DNA from 3 places in the Paenibacillus sp. p3-SID867 genome. Region 2 is predicted to be linked to each of the others. Evidence: predicted binding sites of a transcription regulator. Region 2 holds the regulator's gene; each other region holds the start of a gene.
What was found. Region 2 encodes Rex, which represses fermentation and respiration genes when NADH is low (regulators of the CRP and FNR family bind a similar motif). Its sites were predicted from a motif close to TTGTGAAATATTTCACAA; they were not measured.
Positions count from the first base shown of each region.

Region 1: the regulator Rex is predicted to act here: its motif matches at 2,964-2,981, upstream of nadA (quinolinate synthase NadA).
Region 3: the regulator Rex is predicted to act here: its motif matches at 2,187-2,204, upstream of nirB (nitrite reductase large subunit NirB).

Region 1 is NZ_JAMBDM010000027.1:42,192-48,606, reverse strand. It holds gene nadC (carboxylating nicotinate-nucleotide diphosphorylase) at 1-305, opposite strand, end outside; gene nadB (L-aspartate oxidase) at 295-1,911, opposite strand; gene nadA (quinolinate synthase NadA) at 1,950-2,888, opposite strand; gene ftsH (ATP-dependent zinc metalloprotease FtsH) at 3,118-5,193, opposite strand; gene hpt (hypoxanthine phosphoribosyltransferase) at 5,293-5,832, opposite strand; gene tilS (tRNA lysidine(34) synthetase TilS) at 5,901-6,415, opposite strand, start outside.
Region 2 is NZ_JAMBDM010000024.1:42,208-48,622, reverse strand. It holds gene M4D81_RS30460 (AAA family ATPase) at 1-11, opposite strand, end outside; gene M4D81_RS30455 (hypothetical protein) at 4-537, opposite strand; gene M4D81_RS30450 (cell wall elongation regulator TseB-like domain-containing protein) at 801-1,319, opposite strand; gene M4D81_RS30445 (amidohydrolase) at 1,351-2,652, opposite strand; gene M4D81_RS30440 (redox-sensing transcriptional repressor Rex) at 2,627-3,292, opposite strand; gene dinG (ATP-dependent DNA helicase DinG) at 3,355-6,231, opposite strand; gene M4D81_RS30430 (hypothetical protein) at 6,403-6,415, opposite strand, start outside.
Region 3 is NZ_JAMBDM010000001.1:122,022-128,436, reverse strand. It holds gene M4D81_RS00680 (uracil-DNA glycosylase) at 116-784, shown strand; gene M4D81_RS00675 (winged helix-turn-helix transcriptional regulator) at 934-1,254, shown strand; gene M4D81_RS00670 (hypothetical protein) at 1,438-2,112, shown strand; gene nirB (nitrite reductase large subunit NirB) at 2,291-4,729, shown strand; gene nirD (nitrite reductase small subunit NirD) at 4,825-5,142, shown strand; gene M4D81_RS00655 (formate/nitrite transporter family protein) at 5,188-5,985, shown strand; gene M4D81_RS00650 (asparagine synthase) at 6,224-6,382, opposite strand.

The sequences.
Region 1 (6,415 bases), on a different contig from region 2:
AGACGCTCGCCTGTCAAAATACGGTGAGTGCTTCCTTCCACTTCGGCGAGAACCGTTCCTTTTTCAACCTCGTCCCCATCACGGACCAATGCCGTAAACGTCAGCGACGGATCAACCGTTTCGAATACCAGCTCTGCAACCGGCATGCCTGCTACGATTCCTGCCTCCTTGGCATGAATAACGCCCTTGGATTCATGACCCGGCTCAATGGTGGTGAGGGTCGTAATGTCCCCCGACCCGATATCCTCCTGCAGCCAAGTCCGTATACTCTGGAGAAGGCCATCGTTGTATCCGTTAAACATCATCGCTTAATTCCTCCGTCATTTCTTGATCCCGTGTATGGACAATATGTTTCTGCCATACGCTGTCATTCCGCTCCGGGAAATCCTCACGATAGTGGGCTCCCCGGCTTTCTTCACGACCCAGCGCACCCTGAACCACGAGCAGGGATGCTGTGAGCATGTTGGCAAACTCGTATTCCTCACGCTTGGAGAGCACGGATTGGAACAATGGCAGCTGACGGCCGAGCTCTTCCGCTGCTCTTAATAGAGTATCCCGATTTCTCCGAAGTCCTGCATAACGCACCATCACCTTCTGTAGCTTCAAGCGTTTTTCCACCATCGCTTGGGACGGAGCGTCCTTGCGACCGAGGTGGAATGATACATGAAGCGGATCGCCTGAAGGTTCCGGCAGGCTCTTAATGCGCTCGACAATACGACTACCATACACAATCGCCTCCGACAGCGAATTGCTGGCCAAACGGTTCGCCCCGTGGACACCGGTAGACGATACCTCCCCGCAAGCAAATAAACGTTTCACGCTGCTCTCGCCGTGCAGATTGGTTTTGATGCCCCCCATCATATAATGCGCAGCCGGGGAGACCGGAATCCAATCTGACGATAAATCGAGTCCATACTGCATGCAGGTTTCATAAATCGTTGGGAATCGATGTCTGACCATTTCCGGCGACTCATGGGTAATATCCAGATAAACAAAGGTAGACCCCGTTGCTTCCATCTCACTGACAATAGCCCGCGCTACGATATCCCGCGGTGCTAGCTCCAGTAAATCATGGTATCTGGGCATGAACCGTTCCCCTCGTATATTCCGAAGAACAGCGCCTTCACCCCGAACCGCCTCTGATATTAGGAATCGGGGTGCCCCTGGATAGCTAAGCGCCGTCGGGTGGAATTGTATAAACTCCATATCCCGAATTTCTGCGCCTGCCCGATAAGCCATGGCAACGCCATCGGCTGTGGCAACCTCCGGATTGGTTGTATACCGGTACAATTGACCGGCGCCGCCGGAACACATAACCGTCGCCCGTCCACGAACGAATACCCGTTTTCCATCAGGCATTTGTACCAAGGCGCCATGACATACTCCCTGCTCGGTAACCAGGTCAATGACAAAATGATCGTCCCACACCTCTATATTGTGAAGCATTTCAACCTGAATGGAAAGGGCACGCACAATTTCATATCCGGTAGCATCCCCGTTGGCATGAAGGATCCGGCGGTGACTGTGTGCGCCTTCTTGGGTCAGCGCGAGCTCGCCATTCTCCACATCAAACATCGTACCGAGCCGAATCAACTCTTGAACGCCAACCGGCCCCTCGTTTACAAGGACATCCACCGCGGCAGATGAACATAAGCCCGCCCCTGCCAAGAGGGTATCCTGCCGATGATAGGCCGGAGAGTCATCCTCAGCAGTTACGGCTGCAATTCCTCCCTGCGCGTAACGCGTGTTGCTTTCGAGCAGCGATTTCTTCGTAATCAGCAGCACATTTTGAGTCGCACTTGCCATGATCGCCGTATATAAACCCGCAATGCCTGAACCGATCACGATGACGTCCGTCTCAACTACCGGAAGATCGTTCAGCTCAAAATCAATTAAATACTGCGGTATCACGATGCCTCACCTGTCTTTTCACGAAAGAGTAGCGCATGCTACTTAACCTGTAACATGCGCTCTAATGAAGTTCTGGCTTTCTCTGCAACGACCGGCGGCACGTAAATTTGCGGCTTCATCGTTTCCAACGCTTTAACCAGCTTTTTGAGGTTATTCACTTTCATATTCGGACACACCAGGAATTTCGTAGCGAAATGGAACGATTTATCCGGGCTATCCAGTCGAAGCTGATAACCGGTTCCGTCCTCAGTACCCACGATAAACTCCTTGGCCGATGAATTCTTGCAATACTCCAGGATGGCGGTGGTACTTCCTACAAAATCCCCCATCGCAACAACCTCCGGACGGCATTCCGGATGCACCACAAATTCAGCATGAGGATATTTGGCCTTCATCTCGACGACATCCTTCACCGTCAGCATGTCATGCGTGTTGCAGTACCCTTCCCAGATAATGAGCTTCTTGTCGGTATGCTGCTGAACATAATGCCCCAGATTTTTGTCAGGCACCCATATAATTTCATCCGAATCCACCGACTGAATCACTTTCACGGCATTGGATGAAGTACAGCAGATATCCGTCTCAGCTTTGATCTCAGCCGATGAATTGATGTACGTGACCACTTTGGCTTTCGGATGCTGCGCTTTCAGCTTCCGCAGTCCGTCAACGTTCACCATGTCCGCCATAGGGCAGCCGGCCCGCTCATCGGGTATAAGAACCGTTTTGCCCGGTGCCAGAATTTTAGCGCTTTCGCCCATAAAATGTACACCGCAAAAAACGATAACCTCGGCATCCGTTTGTGCTGCCTTCTGCGCGAGCAGGAAGGAATCCCCCCGGAAATCAGCAACCTCTTGTATTTCATCCCGTTGATAATAATGTGCCAAAATGATTGCGTTACGTTCCTTCTTCAATTGCATTAACCGCTCACGCAGTTCACGGTTCTGTTCTGCCTTACGCTCCAGTGCCAACGCTTCCATGATCGACCCTCTCCCCTTATATAGTCCGGCAGTTCGCCGCTGATGACCATGTGACTTTCAGGATGGTTTCCACCTTTGTGAAAGGATTCGCATCCTTATTTAACAACTAATGTACACGTTCATTCTGCCCCCTGTCAATGTGATAGAAAGCACAAAAAGAACCGGAAAACGAATTATCGTTCTCCGGTTCTTCAATTTTATTCGGTATTCGAGGTTTTATCAGCAAATATTACGTTAAGCTGCTGTTACCGTTGTCCGATCCGCCTGGAGGATCCTTGCGTTCCGAATCTTTGCGCTCTGGCCCTGGATCATTCGAATCCATCGGGTTGTTCGGAATTTCTTCCGTGGAAGTCGGCTGCTCGCCGTCTTCTTTCCCTTGGATGCGAACCTTCACGTCGCCAATGTTGTCGATGATCGGTTCACCATTCTCGGAAGAACCTTCTCCTTCACCGTCGCCACTGCCGTTGCCTTCAGCTGATCCGGTCTCAATGAGATTCTTGATTTGCTCAAGCTCCAGCGTTTCCATCTCGAGGAGCGTGTTCGCAATCAGGTGAACCTCTTTAGCATGCTTATTCAGGATCTCTTTACATTTCTCATAGCAATCATTAATGAATCGCTGCATTTCCTGATCGATCTCATAAGCGATTGCATCACTATAGTTCTGCTCATGTCCGATATCACGTCCAAGGAACACTTGTCCTTGGGATGTACCGAACTGCATCGGTCCGAGCTTCTCACTCATACCGTATTCCACAACCATGCTGCGGATAATGCCTGTTGCTTGCTGGAAGTCACTGTATGCCCCGGTCCCGATTTCACCGATGAACAGCTCCTCAGCGACACGTCCGCCAAGCAAACCGGTTACGCGATCCAGCAATTCCTGCTTCGTCACGAGCATCCGATCTTCCTTCGGCATCATAATGACATATCCGCCGGCACGGCCACGAGGGATAATCGTTACCTTATGCACCGTATCCGCATGCTCGAGGAAGTAACCCACAATGGTATGACCTGCTTCATGGTATGCCACGATGCGTTTCTCGCGGTCACTGATCACGCGGCTGCGTTTCTCCGTACCAACGATAACGCGGTCAATCGCCTCATCCACTTCTCGCATGGAAATATCTTTACGGTTGCGGCGAGCCGCAAGCAAGGCAGCCTCATTCAGGAGATTCTCCAGATCGGCGCCTGTAAAACCGGTTGTACGTTTGGCGATGATGTCGAGTTTAACATCCTTCGTCAATGGTTTGTTGCGTGCATGAACCTTCAGTACCGCTTCACGGCCCTTCACATCCGGGCGATCTACGGTAATCTGACGGTCAAAACGTCCCGGACGAAGAAGCGCCGGGTCCAAAATATCCGGGCGGTTGGTCGCAGCAACGATGATAATGCCTTCGTTCGCTCCGAAACCGTCCATTTCAACCAGCAACTGGTTGAGTGTCTGTTCACGCTCGTCATGACCGCCGCCAAGACCAGCGCCACGCTGACGACCTACTGCATCAATCTCATCGATGAAGATGATACATGGTGCATTCTTCTTCGCGTTCTCGAACAAGTCACGTACACGAGAAGCACCGACACCGACAAACATCTCAACGAAGTCGGAACCGGAAATACTGAAGAACGGCACTCCTGCTTCACCAGCAACGGCACGAGCCAGGAGCGTCTTACCTGTTCCCGGAGGGCCGACAAGCAGAACGCCCTTCGGAATGCGAGCGCCAACCGTGTTGAACTTACGCGGATCCTTCAAGAAGTCAACAACTTCAACGAGCTCCTGCTTCTCTTCATCTGCTCCGGCTACATCTTCAAATGTAATCCGTTTCTTCTCTTCATTATATAAGCGGGCTTTGCTCTTACCAAAGTTCATCACTTTGCCGCCGCCGCCCTGAGCCTGATTAAACAGGAAGAAGAACAGAACAAACATAATGATGAGCGGAATAAAGGATGAAAGCAATGTCAGCCAAATGCTTTGGCCTTCCATTGGCACCACGGACAGTTTGACATTGTTGCTCTCACTGGCTGCAGTCAGCTCTTGCATCGCTGCATCCGTGGCAGGAATATAGGTTGAGAAATTCTCTGATTTTTTCTCTTCGGAAATCTCCCTATACTTACCGGTCACCAGATAAGCGTAACCGTCAAATTGTACCGTCATTTCCTCTATGTTGTTAGCTTTGACTTCCTGCCGCAGTTGATTATAACTAGGGGCATCGGCTTGCTCGCCGCCATTAGTGACGAATTGTACTATGCCCACCACGACTAAAAATAGAATCAAATAAAAACCAGAATTCCGGATGAACCGACTCATCCCCTACCTCCTCTCAAGACACATAAGATATTTTACCACAGCCTGTCTGGCCATCTCAACAAAGGGCCCTGAACTGAGATAGCAGCCCATTGGCGCGGTTTAACTGCTGTAGATTTCCGGCTTCAAAATCCCGATGTAGGGGAGGTTCCGGTAATGCTCGGCATAATCAAGTCCGTATCCGACAACAAAAGCATCCGGCAGCACGAATCCGGTATAATCGGCCTGCAAATCCACCGTACGGCGTGCCGGCTTGTCAAACAAGGTGACAACGCACACCGAGTTTGCCTTGCGGCTCTTCAGAAGCTCAATCAAATGACTCAGCGTAAGACCGCTGTCGATAATATCCTCCACAATCAGCACATCCCTGCCTTCAACGGATGCGTCCAGATCTTTAATGATCTTCACCACGCCGGAGGATTTGGTTGATGCTCCATAGCTGGATACAGCCATGAAATCCAACTCAAGAGGTACTGTTATGGATTTAACCAAGTCGGCCATAAAAATAAACGCACCTTTAAGAACGCAAATAACGAGTGGATTGCGTCCCACATATTCGGCGCTGAGTTTGGAACCAAGTTCCTTAATCTTTGCGTGAATCTCTTCTTCACTGATGAGTATTTCCTGAATGTCATTCTGCAACTTAAGTGGACCTCCTACGTTTATACTATGAAAGCGTGAAACGGGCCATTCTTCGTTTTACACTTGCCTTAAGCATCCGATAGCTCCATCCGGAGAACTCGTGATGTGTGCCGCCCGCAAGCGGCGTGAACGGAACGTCGTACACCTGGAATCCACACAATGCTGCCGGAACCGTCACAAAGAATAGGAATCCGGGCACGGACAGACGGTGGGATTTTCTCATCAATGAGAATATCTTTCACCTTTTTGCTTCCGTTTAATCCCATGATCTTCATCTTGTCCCCCGGCTGTCTGTTACGCAAGGTTAAAGGAAACCTAAGCTCATCCGCATCAAAATCCGCCACAAAGGCCGATGGTCTGGAGCCGCTCCGGCTTTCGCTTCCTGTCTTTAACGACAATTTCAGCATCTTTCCGATTTCCTTAACATACTGCTGCGAAACATCAGGAGAATCAAGAATGTATATGTACTGTCCCTGTTCTTCCGGAGGCTTAGGCCAAAACTGGATCACTCCGTACTCACGAACACAGGTAATGCCGTCACCCAGATCCAGACGCCAGTTGCTTCGCTGATCGTTAAGAATGC
Region 2 (6,415 bases):
AATTTAGGCATGATTCCACACCTCCATGTTGCCAGACTGACGCGGCAAGATTATAAATTTACCAGACTTGCCGTCTGACAAGCTGACATAGACGTTGGTGTCATCAATCGTTGCTTTAGCTTTCAAATTCGGAGACTGGGCAGCAAGCTGCTCGAGCGATGATTGAATATCGGTATACTGCTTATTATCCATCGCTTCAGCGACTGACAGCATCGCCTTCTCCCACCATTGATCCAGTGCTTCCGAGGAATGGTCCTCCACCTGGATTTTCAATTCCCGATTGCCAATCACAGACTTGCCTTCCTTCTTAATATGCTGGACCAGGCCTTGCAAATTTGTATCCGGAGCCAAATCAAGATTCAAAGTAACGGTATTCTGTTTAATATCTATATGTGAATCCTTCACGCCGTCATATTGTGACACAACATTGGCCAGCGGATTTTGCAAAGCCATCTGCCGATACAGAAACCATCCGCCAAAGAGAACCGATGCTGAGATCACGACAGTCAGCACGATAGGTACAATGCGTAGTTTCATGAAGTTCCTCCTTCATTTCTGTATGAAATTTTGTCTATCATGTTGCAACACAATAATACATATAACAACGATATATAGGGATGCATGTAGTTTATATGCTCATTTTGTACAAGTATGAGTATATCACATCTTATATACTTTTTCATGCATGTCTGTGAAAATATTTAGAACAGTTTTTCCATATTATTTCTGAATACGCTTACAATTATAGAGAAATAAGAGAGGAACCCGCCAATATTAAAGGGCCCCTCTCTGCTTCTTATTTATTGATTTGGAAGAATAATGTCATTACCGATGGTGTTACCGTCTTGAAAACGATAAAACCGATAACCGCGCTGACCGTTGTGTTCATACTGCAGCTGCCAAGCATACTCGCCCTCATACATTCCAGGCAGCAGCCGCTTAATTTCTACGCCAGGCAATTCGTTATAAATCTGATCCCGCATCTGGTCTTCAGACAACCCCGTATTCAGCAAAACGGATTGGACAGCCTCGGCACCTGCAACAGGTACGTTGTCATCCGTAAATTTCACCCATACCATACGGTCTTGATTGTCCTGATCCTTCCCGCTTATCACCCAGTAGTTATTGTCCTCGCCCCACACCGATTTATAGGTCTTCCCGGACGTAACCAATTGGCCATGCTGTTTGGCGGCAGCAATTGCCATTCTTTCTTCATTCCAAGCATCTTTCATCACATATGAATAATAGAGCTGTAAACCAAGCAGTAACAGCAGCACGCCGGATACACTCAGCAATATCCACTTCGTTTTTTTCTTCAAATCCGTCTTCCTCGCTCCCCTTGATTATTCCCTAGAGGGTTGTAAGACGCTCAAAGGCACGCTGCGCTTCCCGGCGGATACGTTCCTCATCGAGAGTAAGACTCGCGCCATTCTTCACTACCTGCTTGCCGTCAACCCATACATGCTCAACATCCTTCGCACTGGCGGAGTAGATAGCATGAGAAATGTAATCCGTCTTCGGAAGGAAGTGCGCCTGATCCGTGTTCAGTGCGATCATATCTGCCTTCATACCTACCGCAAGCGTACCAATATCCGTAAGGAAGGCTGACTTGGCTCCATATTCTGTACCCATCCGAAGCGCTTCGGATGCTGGAATTGCGGTTGGATCCCCGCTTACTCCTTTATGGATCAGTGCGGCCAGCCGCATCTCTTCAAACATATCCAGATTATTATTGCTGGCAGGTCCATCGGTACCCAAAGACACGGTGACCCCGGCTTTCAGCAGTTCAGGCACGCGAGCGATGCCGCTGGCAAGCTTCAAATTGCTGCCTGGATTATGCGAAACCATAACTTGATGTTTGGCCAGAATTTCGATTTCTTCATCGGTTAGATGGACGGCATGCGCAAGCAGCGTTGGACGGGAGAACATGCCAAGCTTCTCTAGATGGGCAACAGGGCGAAGTCCGTAGTCATTTACATTCTGAGCGACTTCCGTTTCCGTTTCGGACATATGCGTATGCAAAGGCAAATTCAAATCATGTGATGCTTGCACGAATTTTTCGATGAAATCCGGCGGGCACGTATAGGGTGCATGCGGTGAGATCATCGTCGTAATCCTACCGTCAGCCTGACCATGCCAGTCTTTCGCGAATGCAACCGCCTCATCCAACTTCTGCTGCTGCACCTCAGGCGGACATAATCCGATGACACCGCGTGTCAGAACGCCGCGCATGCCTGAGTCCTCCACTACCTTTGCAACCTGATCCATATGATCATACATATCCACAAATGTCGTGGTTCCGCCTTTGATCATCTCCAGCACGGAGAGTGAGGTTCCCCAGTATACATCGTCGGCCGTGAATTTGGCTTCCATCGGCCACATTTTTTCCTGAAGCCATACCTGTAGTGCCAGATCGTCGCCATACCCGCGAAGAAGCGACATGGCCGCATGTCCGTGCGTGTTCACCAATCCAGGCAGGAAAAACAGATGGGTTCCGTCGATGATTTCTGTTCCCTCTTGGACAGTCGGCTCTTCTTCACCCAGGTAGGTGATCCGGTCGTTCTCCACGACCATATATCCGCGTAACACGGATCTGCCTTCCTCTAGTACCGCAAACGTTCCGTTTTTAACCATCCACTTCGTTGTCGTCATGTGCTGCATCCTCCTTGCCGTTATCCAAATAATAGGCCAAACTCTGCAAATCGGTAGTAAAATCTGCCGTATGAATCCGGATATGGGATGGAGCTTTCAGGATGGTCGGCGCAAAATTCAGGATAGCCTCGATGCCTGCCGCGATAAGTTGATTCGCTACATTCTGCGCCTCAAAATCCGGAACGGTGATAATCCCGATACGAATGCCGTACTCATGAACCGTCTTCTCCAGCTCCTCCATCGGCTGTACGACCAAATTGTTAATTTTCATACCAACTTTGGGAGAATACGAATCGAAAACCGCCACAATCTTCATATTGTCCTTCAGAAATGCATTGTAATTCGATAATGCATGTCCAAGATTACCGGCCCCAATCAATGCGACATTGATCTTCTGGTCCAGCTTTAGAATCTGGCGAATTTTCTCGATCAGATAAGATACGTCATATCCGATCCCTTTCCGTCCAAAATCACCGAAATACGCTAGGTCCTTACGAATTTGAGCAGGATTGAGGTCCAGTTTCTGCCCCAGTTCCTGGGAGGAAACCGTGGAGACCTCCCTTTTCTGAAGCTCATTCAAATAGCGCAAGTATACAGGTAATCTGCGGACCACGGCTTCCGAAATTTTTTCCGATTTCATGCATGCTCCCCCTAATAATAGGTTAATAACTACATTTGTTTGTGCTCGTTCATGGTTTCACTTTATTCAGCTTGGTTCTCTATGCCTGCCTCTTCCTGCAGCCATTCCGAAATTCGGGGAACGATCCCCTCTGTCGGCATGTGCTCCATCTTCGGTCCAGGCAAGGAATATAAGAAATACTTCCCGTAATAGGATTCAATGACCCGAGTATCGTAGACGATGACAATTCCCTTATCCTGCGCGGTCCGTACCAGTCGGCCAAATCCCTGTTTGAAGCGAATGACCGCTTGCGGAACCGAAAGCTTCATAAACGGGTTCTTCTTCTGCTGCTGCAGAAGCTCGCTCTTGGCTTCGACCAGAGGGTGATTCGGCGGTTGGAACGGCAGCCGGACGATGGCGAGGCAGGTGAGCGCCTCACCGGGTATATCTACCCCTTCCCAGAAGGAGCTGGTGCCCAGCAGAACCGAAGCGCTGCTATCCTGGAATCTCCGGATTAACTTGGTACGGCTGGTTCCGTCCATCCCTTGTCCCAGTACCGTAATATCGCTGGATCCCAGCGCCTCCTTCAAGGGCTCATGCACCTGACGCAGCATGCGGTACGAGGTGAACAGGACAAGCATGCGACCATGCGTTGCGATGGCCGTATCAGCCAATGATTGCACAAGTGTATTCACAAAGAGTGCATCCCCGACCGAGCCCTTCACGCTCGGAAAATCGCGCGGCACAACAAGGAGAGCCTGCTCCCTGTAATTAAACGGGGACGGCAGCAGGACCGTGTTCAGGTTGCCGTTATCTGCCGCTTCCTGAAGACCCAAATTCTCGATCATGAACTGAAACGATTTGTCCACCGACAAGGTCGCCGATGTCAGGATCACGCTTTGTTTTTTGTCAAAAAACAATTCCTTTAAGTGGGTGCTGACATCGACGGGCACCGCATAAAGCTGCAGCGATTTGCCGCGGAAGTTGCCGTTCGCCTCCATCCAGTATACCGTACCCTCATCGTTCAGCGACATGAAGGTCCTCAGGTCCTCGCGGTGTGCCGCCAGGTCCTTAAACAGACCCGATAGGTCTGTTAACAGACTGTCCGCGCTGTAGTCGTCCAGATCTTCCTTCATTTCGGCAATCAGCTTATCACCCTTGCGAACGACATCGCCCAGCGTCAGATGAATTTGATGCTCCAGCTCAGCCAGCGAATTCCAATCCTTCGGCTTCTTCAGAGGCGATAAGCGAAGCGAGAATTGACCGGCATCCCCCGGAGTCGCGTCTCCGCGCTCCGGAAGCAGTCCGAACAATTGATCGCTGAGCCGGTCCCAATTCTCTTTGACGGTGATCAGATCCGGATAAATCCGGTCGATGACGGAAGACCACTCGACAGCCTTCTCATGGGATGACGCTTGCAGCAGCTGGCGAAGAGCCGGAAGCTGACCGCTGCGGCTGTCTTTGTACATACGGGTCAACGTGTGGACAACCGAAAAATATTTCATCTGCAAGCCAAGGTGCTTGCCGGCGACGTCCTCCAGATGATGCGCTTCATCGATGACGAGACGGTCATAACTAGGAAGCAGCTGGTGATTCGCTTTCACGTCGGTGAACAGCTTCGAATGGTTCGTAATGACAACATCCGCGATGCCCGCTTCATGTTTGGCCCTGTGATAATAACATTTGCGGAACCATGGGCAGGCACGGCCCAGGCAGGAATCCGAATCACTGGAAATGGTCTCCCAGAAATCCCCTCCGCGACCGCCAAGGTTCAGCTCCTCATCATCCCCGTTCTCCGTCTGGGTCAGCCAGACCAGCATCTGCGCCGCGGTGATCACATCTTCCTTCGGGGTATGAAAATCTCTTCTATTTATTTTATGTTCAAATTTTCTCAAACACAAATAATGGCCTCTTCCCTTGAAAATAGCCGCTTTAAAAGGAAAAGGAACAACCTGGGTGAGCAGGGGAATATCCCGGTCACGCAGCTGTTCTTGAAGGTTGATCGTATGCGTGCTCACCATAACCTTCTGTTCCTGCTTCACGCTTTGATAAATCGACGGCAGCAAATACCCGAGGGATTTGCCTGTTCCCGTGCCGGCTTCGATCAATAGATGTTTATTGTTATCGAGTGCCTGCATCACTTCCTGGAACATCATGTCCTGGGCATCCCTGCTCTCGTAATGAGGCAGCGTTTCCTTTAGACGTTCACGGACATCATTCATGTATTGCTCAAAGCTTACATCAGCCAAGGGATTAGGCGCCGTCTCATCCCTGGCAGGAGCAATATCGTTCCAATCGTCAACAGCCAGGGCGAATTGACGATAGTACGTATGGGTGTCTCCGGCTTGTACTGCCTGGAGCTCCCTGTCGGCACGGATGCCGTCAAAGAACCAGGCCAAGTCGCTGTCCTCGTCGGCAAACAGGTCGCTTAACCGCTGCACGGTAAGCAGTGGAAGCTCATCGATCTCCTCCAGGCATTTCAGCAGCGCATAGGCTGTGGCAAGTGCATCGCTGTCCGCCTGATGCGGACGGTCATGCTCCAGGCCGAAATGAGAGGACACCATCCCAAGCTGATAAGAAGGCAGCGAGGGAAAACATATTTTTAAGAAGTGCATCGTATCTAGAATTCGGCCGCTGAACGGTAAATAGCCGCAGCGATCGAGTGCATTTTGCAAAAAGTTAAAATCAAAAGCGACATTATGCCCAACCAATACAACATCGTCGAGCATGGGCACGAGTTCCATCATCATTTCTTCCAATGACGGAGCATCCGCTACATCACTGTCGGAAATGCCGGTCAAACCGGTAATAAAAGGAGGGATCGGAATCCCGGGATTGACATAGGTGCCGTATACGCGGGAGATGCTTCGATCCTCTTCGATGATGGCCAGTCCAACCTGAATGATCTCATCTGCTGACTGGTTGCCCGTGGTTTCAAAATCCAATACGGCAAATTTCATTTCGATAAAATCCCTTTCCTCCAGACTAATTAACAGCATACCAGAAGTTGCGGGTTTTGAACATTCCGGGTAAAAAATCCCCGCTCTCCTCCGTAAGCTCCATACGGCAAAAAGCGATACCAAAGTCTCAAGGATGAGCTCTGACATCGCTTCTTGTTTTAGCTTGATTTTTTACAGCAAAGAG
Region 3 (6,415 bases), on a different contig from region 2:
AGCGGCTCGTTTTATCGTTGGCGGTGAATGTTCACCGAAATGTTTTTGACGGCTAGGGATAGAATATACCTAAGTATGGGGTATTGTATGATATACAAGAAGGGGGGCTGTACACATGAATGAAGTACAAAGCGCACCTGTAGATCCCGCAATCATCGCCATATGCCAGGCCAAGCTTGTCCATCAACCCGTAGAGGGCTTCCTGCTGGGGAGAGGAGTCCGCTTCGCCAAGATTATGTTTATTGGGGAAGCACCCGGCGCCCATGAAGTTCTGGAAGGTTTACCTTTTGTAGGGCAGGCCGGGCAAGAGATGAATGCCTACCTGGAACGCCTGACCCTGACCCGGGAGCAAGTGTATATTACCAGTGCCATGAGAAGCAGGCCCTATAAGGAAAAGCTAATCGTGAGATCCTCGGGCGAGAGCGTCATCAGCCGTTCTAATCGCACACCGACGAAGGCGGAAATATTAGCCCATGCACCTTTGCTTGATGAAGAGATCCGATGGGTTCGCCCGCACATTATCGCACCCATGGGAAATACGGCACTGCACCGGTTAATCGGAAGCCATGAAACGGTGACATCGCTGCACGGCAAACTGATGGAGGGCCCGGTCCAGCAAGCAGCAGACCCGGAGAATCCAAGTGCAGGCTATATGTTTTCGGAGGAAACCTATAAGATATTCCCTCTGTTCCATCCAGAGGCCGTACTGTATAATAGGAAATTGTCCACATTGATCGAGAATGATTTGGATATTTTGGCTCGTATTTTATGGGATAAAAGCTGATTTTATGGGAAAAAGGGGCTAGGTGGTTTTCAGTTTCTCGGAAATGTGCTAAAATGAAACATACTTACAATTCGTAAGTTTTCTAGTTTTTTTTGACTAAGCTTATGAGTTTCTATAAACAAGGTGACTTCGTAAAGAGGTGAAGGGATATGGAAGTTACAAATGTTACGATGTGTCCCCGTTTTGAATCTGCATTTTCTTTTCTGGGCAAACGGTGGAACGGTTTGATTATTCAAACGTTGATGAGCGGGCCTAAGCGCTTTAAGGATATTTCGAATTTGATTCCGTCCATGAGCGATAAAATGCTCTCCGAGCGGATGAAGGATTTGGAATGTGAAGGGATACTGATTCGTCATGTCTATCCGGAAACACCGGTACGTATTGAATATGAACTGACTGAAAAAGGCAAAGCACTTCGTCCGGTGATGGAGCAAATTGCATCCTGGGCAGAACAATGGGTCGAAAGATGAGTCATCTTAAGACTCCCCTTGATGATTAAACCCTGGCATGAGACATCCTCATTTCAGGGTTTTTTTTCTAAACGGAAGTATGGTCCCTGTTTATTTACGGCAAGAATATGTGGACATGCACCAAGCGGACGCGGCTGCTATATGATGTAAATAACGAGAGCGGCATATCAAGGAGGCGAGCCCATGACCAAGCGAACGTATATCTCCCGTTTCCATTATGGACAAGAGGACATCTCAGAACTTGAAAACGCTTCATTAAAAGTGCTTCATATTTTTGAGAAAACCAAGCAGATGCTGAGCCAGTATGTGCCGGACTCCCTGTGGTTAGCTGCTTCTGGAACAAGCCCGGAACCTGCAGAACACCTTAACCAAAACGGTACCAGTGCTTCAGTCATGTTTCAGAAATGGGTCAAAGCCCCCGGCGGATGGAAGTTCATTGGTTATGAAACCGATCGATTTCATGCTACCGGGCAGAATAGGGGACGAACGGGAAGATTTCTGCAGATGATCATCTGGTCACTCTATGAGAAAATCGTGATGATGCATCCCTTCCTTGGCAGCGAGCCGTTTTTTGACGGGGAAGAGCTGGATGTGATTGCGAATTACTTTGTGCCTACGTATATCAGCGCTGTACCGTTGGTGGAGCAAGGAAAAGCCTTTAAGACCATACAGGCCGGCATCGTTCTGTATCAGGAGCATATTCAGGCGCCTGCCGTCACTATGCAATCAGATGGTGGTTTATTGGAGGGGAACTGGATGACCGGGGTGAATCTGGACGAGAAGGGGTTTGCGGGTATTCGCCCTTATTTAAAAGTGCAGAGCGGCGAACGAGCCTATATGGAAGCCGATATTATATAGAGAGTTTTCTCATCATAACCTTGTTCCGACGCGGACAGGGTTATTTGCATTTTTGTTTAAAATTTTAACGATTTATGTGAAATATATCACAAAAAATAATGCCGTCAGACGATATAATTTATGTGAAAGGAACGGAATACCACGATCTAGATAAACGTGTTGGGGAGGAATCAAACTTATGTCCAATATAAAGAGAGAAAAGTTAGTTGTCATTGGCAACGGTATTGCCGGGATTAGCACGGTTGAGCAAATCATTAAATTGGGTGGGAGTTTTGACATCACCGTCATTGGACAGGAGCCTCATCCGAATTATAACCGCATTATGCTGTCGTATGTGTTGGAAGGCAGCAAAACCTTGGATGACATTGTATTGAATGATTGGAAATGGTACGAGGATAACCATATCACTTTGCACACGGGTGTCACCGTAACAGCTATTGATGGAGAGCGCAAGGTCGTGACAGCTGATAACGGATTGACGGTGCCTTATGACAAAGTAATGATAGCAACGGGCTCGAAGCCTTTTATATTACCTGTACCGGGTAGTGACAAAGAAGGCGTTATCGGTTTCCGTAACATAGCCGATTGCAACCAGATGCTGGAGGCCGCTAAGGCGTACAAGAAAGCGGCAGTCATCGGCGGGGGACTTCTGGGTCTGGAAGCTGCCAAGGGATTGGTCAGCCTCGGCATGGAGGTGACGGTGGTTCATCTCATGCAGGATTTGATGGAAAGCCAGTTGGATTCGATGGCATCCGGCATGCTGAAAAGGGAGCTTGAACAGCAGGGTATCAACTTCCTACTAGGCAAACAAACAACCGAAATATTGGGAGATACCAGAGTCACGGGACTCCGGTTCAAGGATGGGGATGAGCTTGAAGCCGACCTGGTGGTCATGGCAGTGGGCATCAGAGCGAACACGGGAATCGCCCAAGCGAGCGGAATCGAAGTGAACCGGGGAATCGTAGTTAATGATTATCTTCAAACTTCCTGGCCGGATGTGTATGCGGTTGGCGAATGCTGCGAGCATCGGGGCGTTTGCTACGGCCTGGTTGCGCCGTTGTTCGAACAGGGACAGGTACTGGCGAAACATCTGTGCGGCGTGGAAGGCCAGCCTTACGAGGGAAGCATTGTATCGACGAAGCTGAAAATCAGCGGTGTTGATGTATTCTCTGCCGGAGAGTTCATGGAGCAAGCCGAACACGCGGTGATCACCGCGAAAGATGATTGGCGCAAGACTTATAAGAAAATATTAATCCGCGACAATATCATTGTCGGGGCGATATTGTTCGGAGATGTGAGCGATTCGGCAAGCCTTCAATCCATGATTCGGAAAAAGACAGCCATGACGGATGAGATATATGATTCGATCATGGGCACGGATCATGCAGGGACAGGAGGCGGCAAGGCATTTTCGCTGGAAAAGATGCCCGACGATGAGATCGTATGCGGCTGCAACGGCGTAACCAAAAAAGCCATCGTGGATGCCATTACTCTTCAAGGTCATACGACAGTGGATGAGATCAAAGCTTGCACAGGTGCTACCCGCTCGTGCGGCGGCTGCAAACCTGTCGTGGAGCAAATACTCCAGAGCGTATTGGGTGATGGCTTTAAGGCCGCAGGCAAACAAGGCATATGCCCATGCACGACACTCGATCGGGATGAAATCGTCGCGGAAATCCGTGCGAAGGGACTTACCACAACGAAGGAAGTCATGCATGTTCTGAACTTCAGCAACCCGGAAGGCTGCTCGAAATGCCGCCCGGCCATTCATTATTATCTGGCCATGCTGAACCCGGTAACCCATCAGGAGGAGAGGGAATCCCGTTTTGTCAACGAACGGATGAACGCCAACATTCAGAAAGACGGCACATATACGGTAGTCCCAAGAATGTACGGCGGCGTTACCACGCCGGAGGATTTGAAGAAAATCGCGGATGTATCGCTTAAATATAATGTGAAGGTTGTCAAGGTTACCGGCGGACAGCGTCTGGACCTCATCGGTGTTAAGAAGGAAGACTTGCCGAGCGTCTGGGAAGAGCTCGATATGCCGTCGGGTTATGCATATGCCAAATCGCTGCGGACCGTGAAGACCTGTGTAGGATCCCAATTCTGCCGTTTCGGTACGCAGGATTCGATGGGCATGGGAGCATTCCTCGAGGAGAAATTCGAAAGACTGGATTTTCCGGCGAAATTTAAAATGGCGGTCAACGGATGTCCGCGAAACTGTGCCGAGTCGTGCACGAAAGATATCGGGATCGTTGGCAATGACGGTGGATGGGAAATATTCGTTGGAGGCAACGGCGGCACGAAGGCACGTCTGGCGGATTCGTTCTGCAAAGTGAAAACGGATGAAGAGCTGGTCGAAATCTGCGGAGCCCTGATGCAGTATTACCGTGAAACCGGTAAGTACTTGGAGAGAACCTCGGAGTGGGTAGAACGCTTGGGACTGGAACAAATCCGAGCCGTTATCCTGGACGATCCGAAGCAGCGTAAGGAACTGGTGGAGAGAATCGAGCTTGCCCTGCAGCAAGTTGAGGATCCTTGGAAGAAAGTGCTGAACGACGAGAAGCTGCGTTATACGTTATTCGAGGATGCAAGACCAGTGATCAGCAAATAGAAGAGGGAGGAACCTACTCCCCTCTTGCCGCCTGAGCACAGAGAGTTTGTCGCAGTATGGATCGGAATAGACAAGAGAAGTGGAGGCTGCATGTTATGGAAACCGAAAGATTTATTACGGTAGGGAACGAAAATGATTTTCTGTCACAGCTCGGAAGGGTGGTCCATCTCGGAGACCGGGAGATTGCCGTCTTCCGGACTTCGGATCATCAATGGTTTGCGCTGGACAATCAAAGCCCGCATCCCAAAGGAGGGCCGCTCTCGGAAGCCATCGTATCCGGGCACTACATCTACGATCCGTTATACGATTGGAAGATCGAGCTTTCAACCGGCCTCGTACAGGCTCCGGATCAAGGCCAGGTTCGTGTATACCCGATTCGCGCCGTGGACGGGAAGGTTGAGGTGGCTGTTTAAGGCCAGCTCGCATAGTAAACAGACGAAATCAAGGGGTGATATCCCATGTTTAAAACGGATGTGGAAGCCGTTGTTAATGCCGCCGTCGGGAAAAAGGAGCAGATGAATCATAATCTGCTGCGCTATATGGTATCGGCTATGCTGGCCGGCGCGTATGTCGGCATTGGAATTGTATTGATCTTTAAGCTGGGGGCGCCGCTCGCAGCTGCCGGTTCGCCCTTCCAATCCCTCGTCATGGGAGCGGCATTCGGGATCGCGCTCACGTTGGTGGTGTTCGCAGGATCAGAGCTGTTTACCGGGAATCATATGTTTTTTACGATAAGCACATTATCGGGTCGAACGACGATGGGGGATACGCTGAAGAACTGGGTGCTCGTGTTTATCGGCAATCTGGCCGGAGCGATTCTGCTCAGCTATCTGGTGTATGCTTCCGGCCTGTTCAAAGGCCTGCCGCCGGACCATCTCATCTTCACGGCTGCCGCCAAGAAAATGAATGATCCGTTTATGGAGCTGTTCTTCCGAGGCATCTTGTGTAACTGGCTTGTCTGTCTGGCCTTGTGGATGGGGATTCGGGCCAAAGGCGAAACGACCAAGCTGATCTTAATATGGTGGTGTCTGTTTGCCTTCATTGCGACAGGGTACGAGCATAGCGTAGCCAATATGACACTTCTGACACTTGCGACGATTTTGCCGGGGCATCCCGAGACCATTACCATCGGCGGATGGATCAGCAATATGGTGCCGGTCACGCTGGGGAACATTCTTGGCGGCGGATTGTTTGTGGGGATGGCGTATTGGTTTATCTCGTCGGGAAAAGGGAGCAAGCAAAAGAAGGTTGCATAGTAGGCATCATAGAAAAGGGGCTGCTCATAAAGTGGGTTTACTCACTTGATATACAGCCGAAAAGAAGCGGTCGACCAAACGGTTGACCGCTTCTTTCATTTGTCTAGTTAAAGTGAGGGATCTGCACGGAACGTCTCCTAACAAAAAAAGAGGGATCCCGTCGGGCACATACATAAAAAGCCGTCCCTTCAGTTCAATGACTGAACAGGACAGCTATATGAATCTTGTCTTCCAATCCTTACCGATGTTCCACCAGGTCAATCGCACCAAGCACAATATGAGCCAGTCCGAAGCCGAGAATACCGGTTGCGGCAAGTTTATACTTGCTGCCAAGCAGAGCGGCACCCGAAGCAGAAACCACAGTTCCAAGAACAGCAGGAATCAAACCTTCACGCATGCTGGGCACTCCCTTTATTTTGGTTTGGAAAGA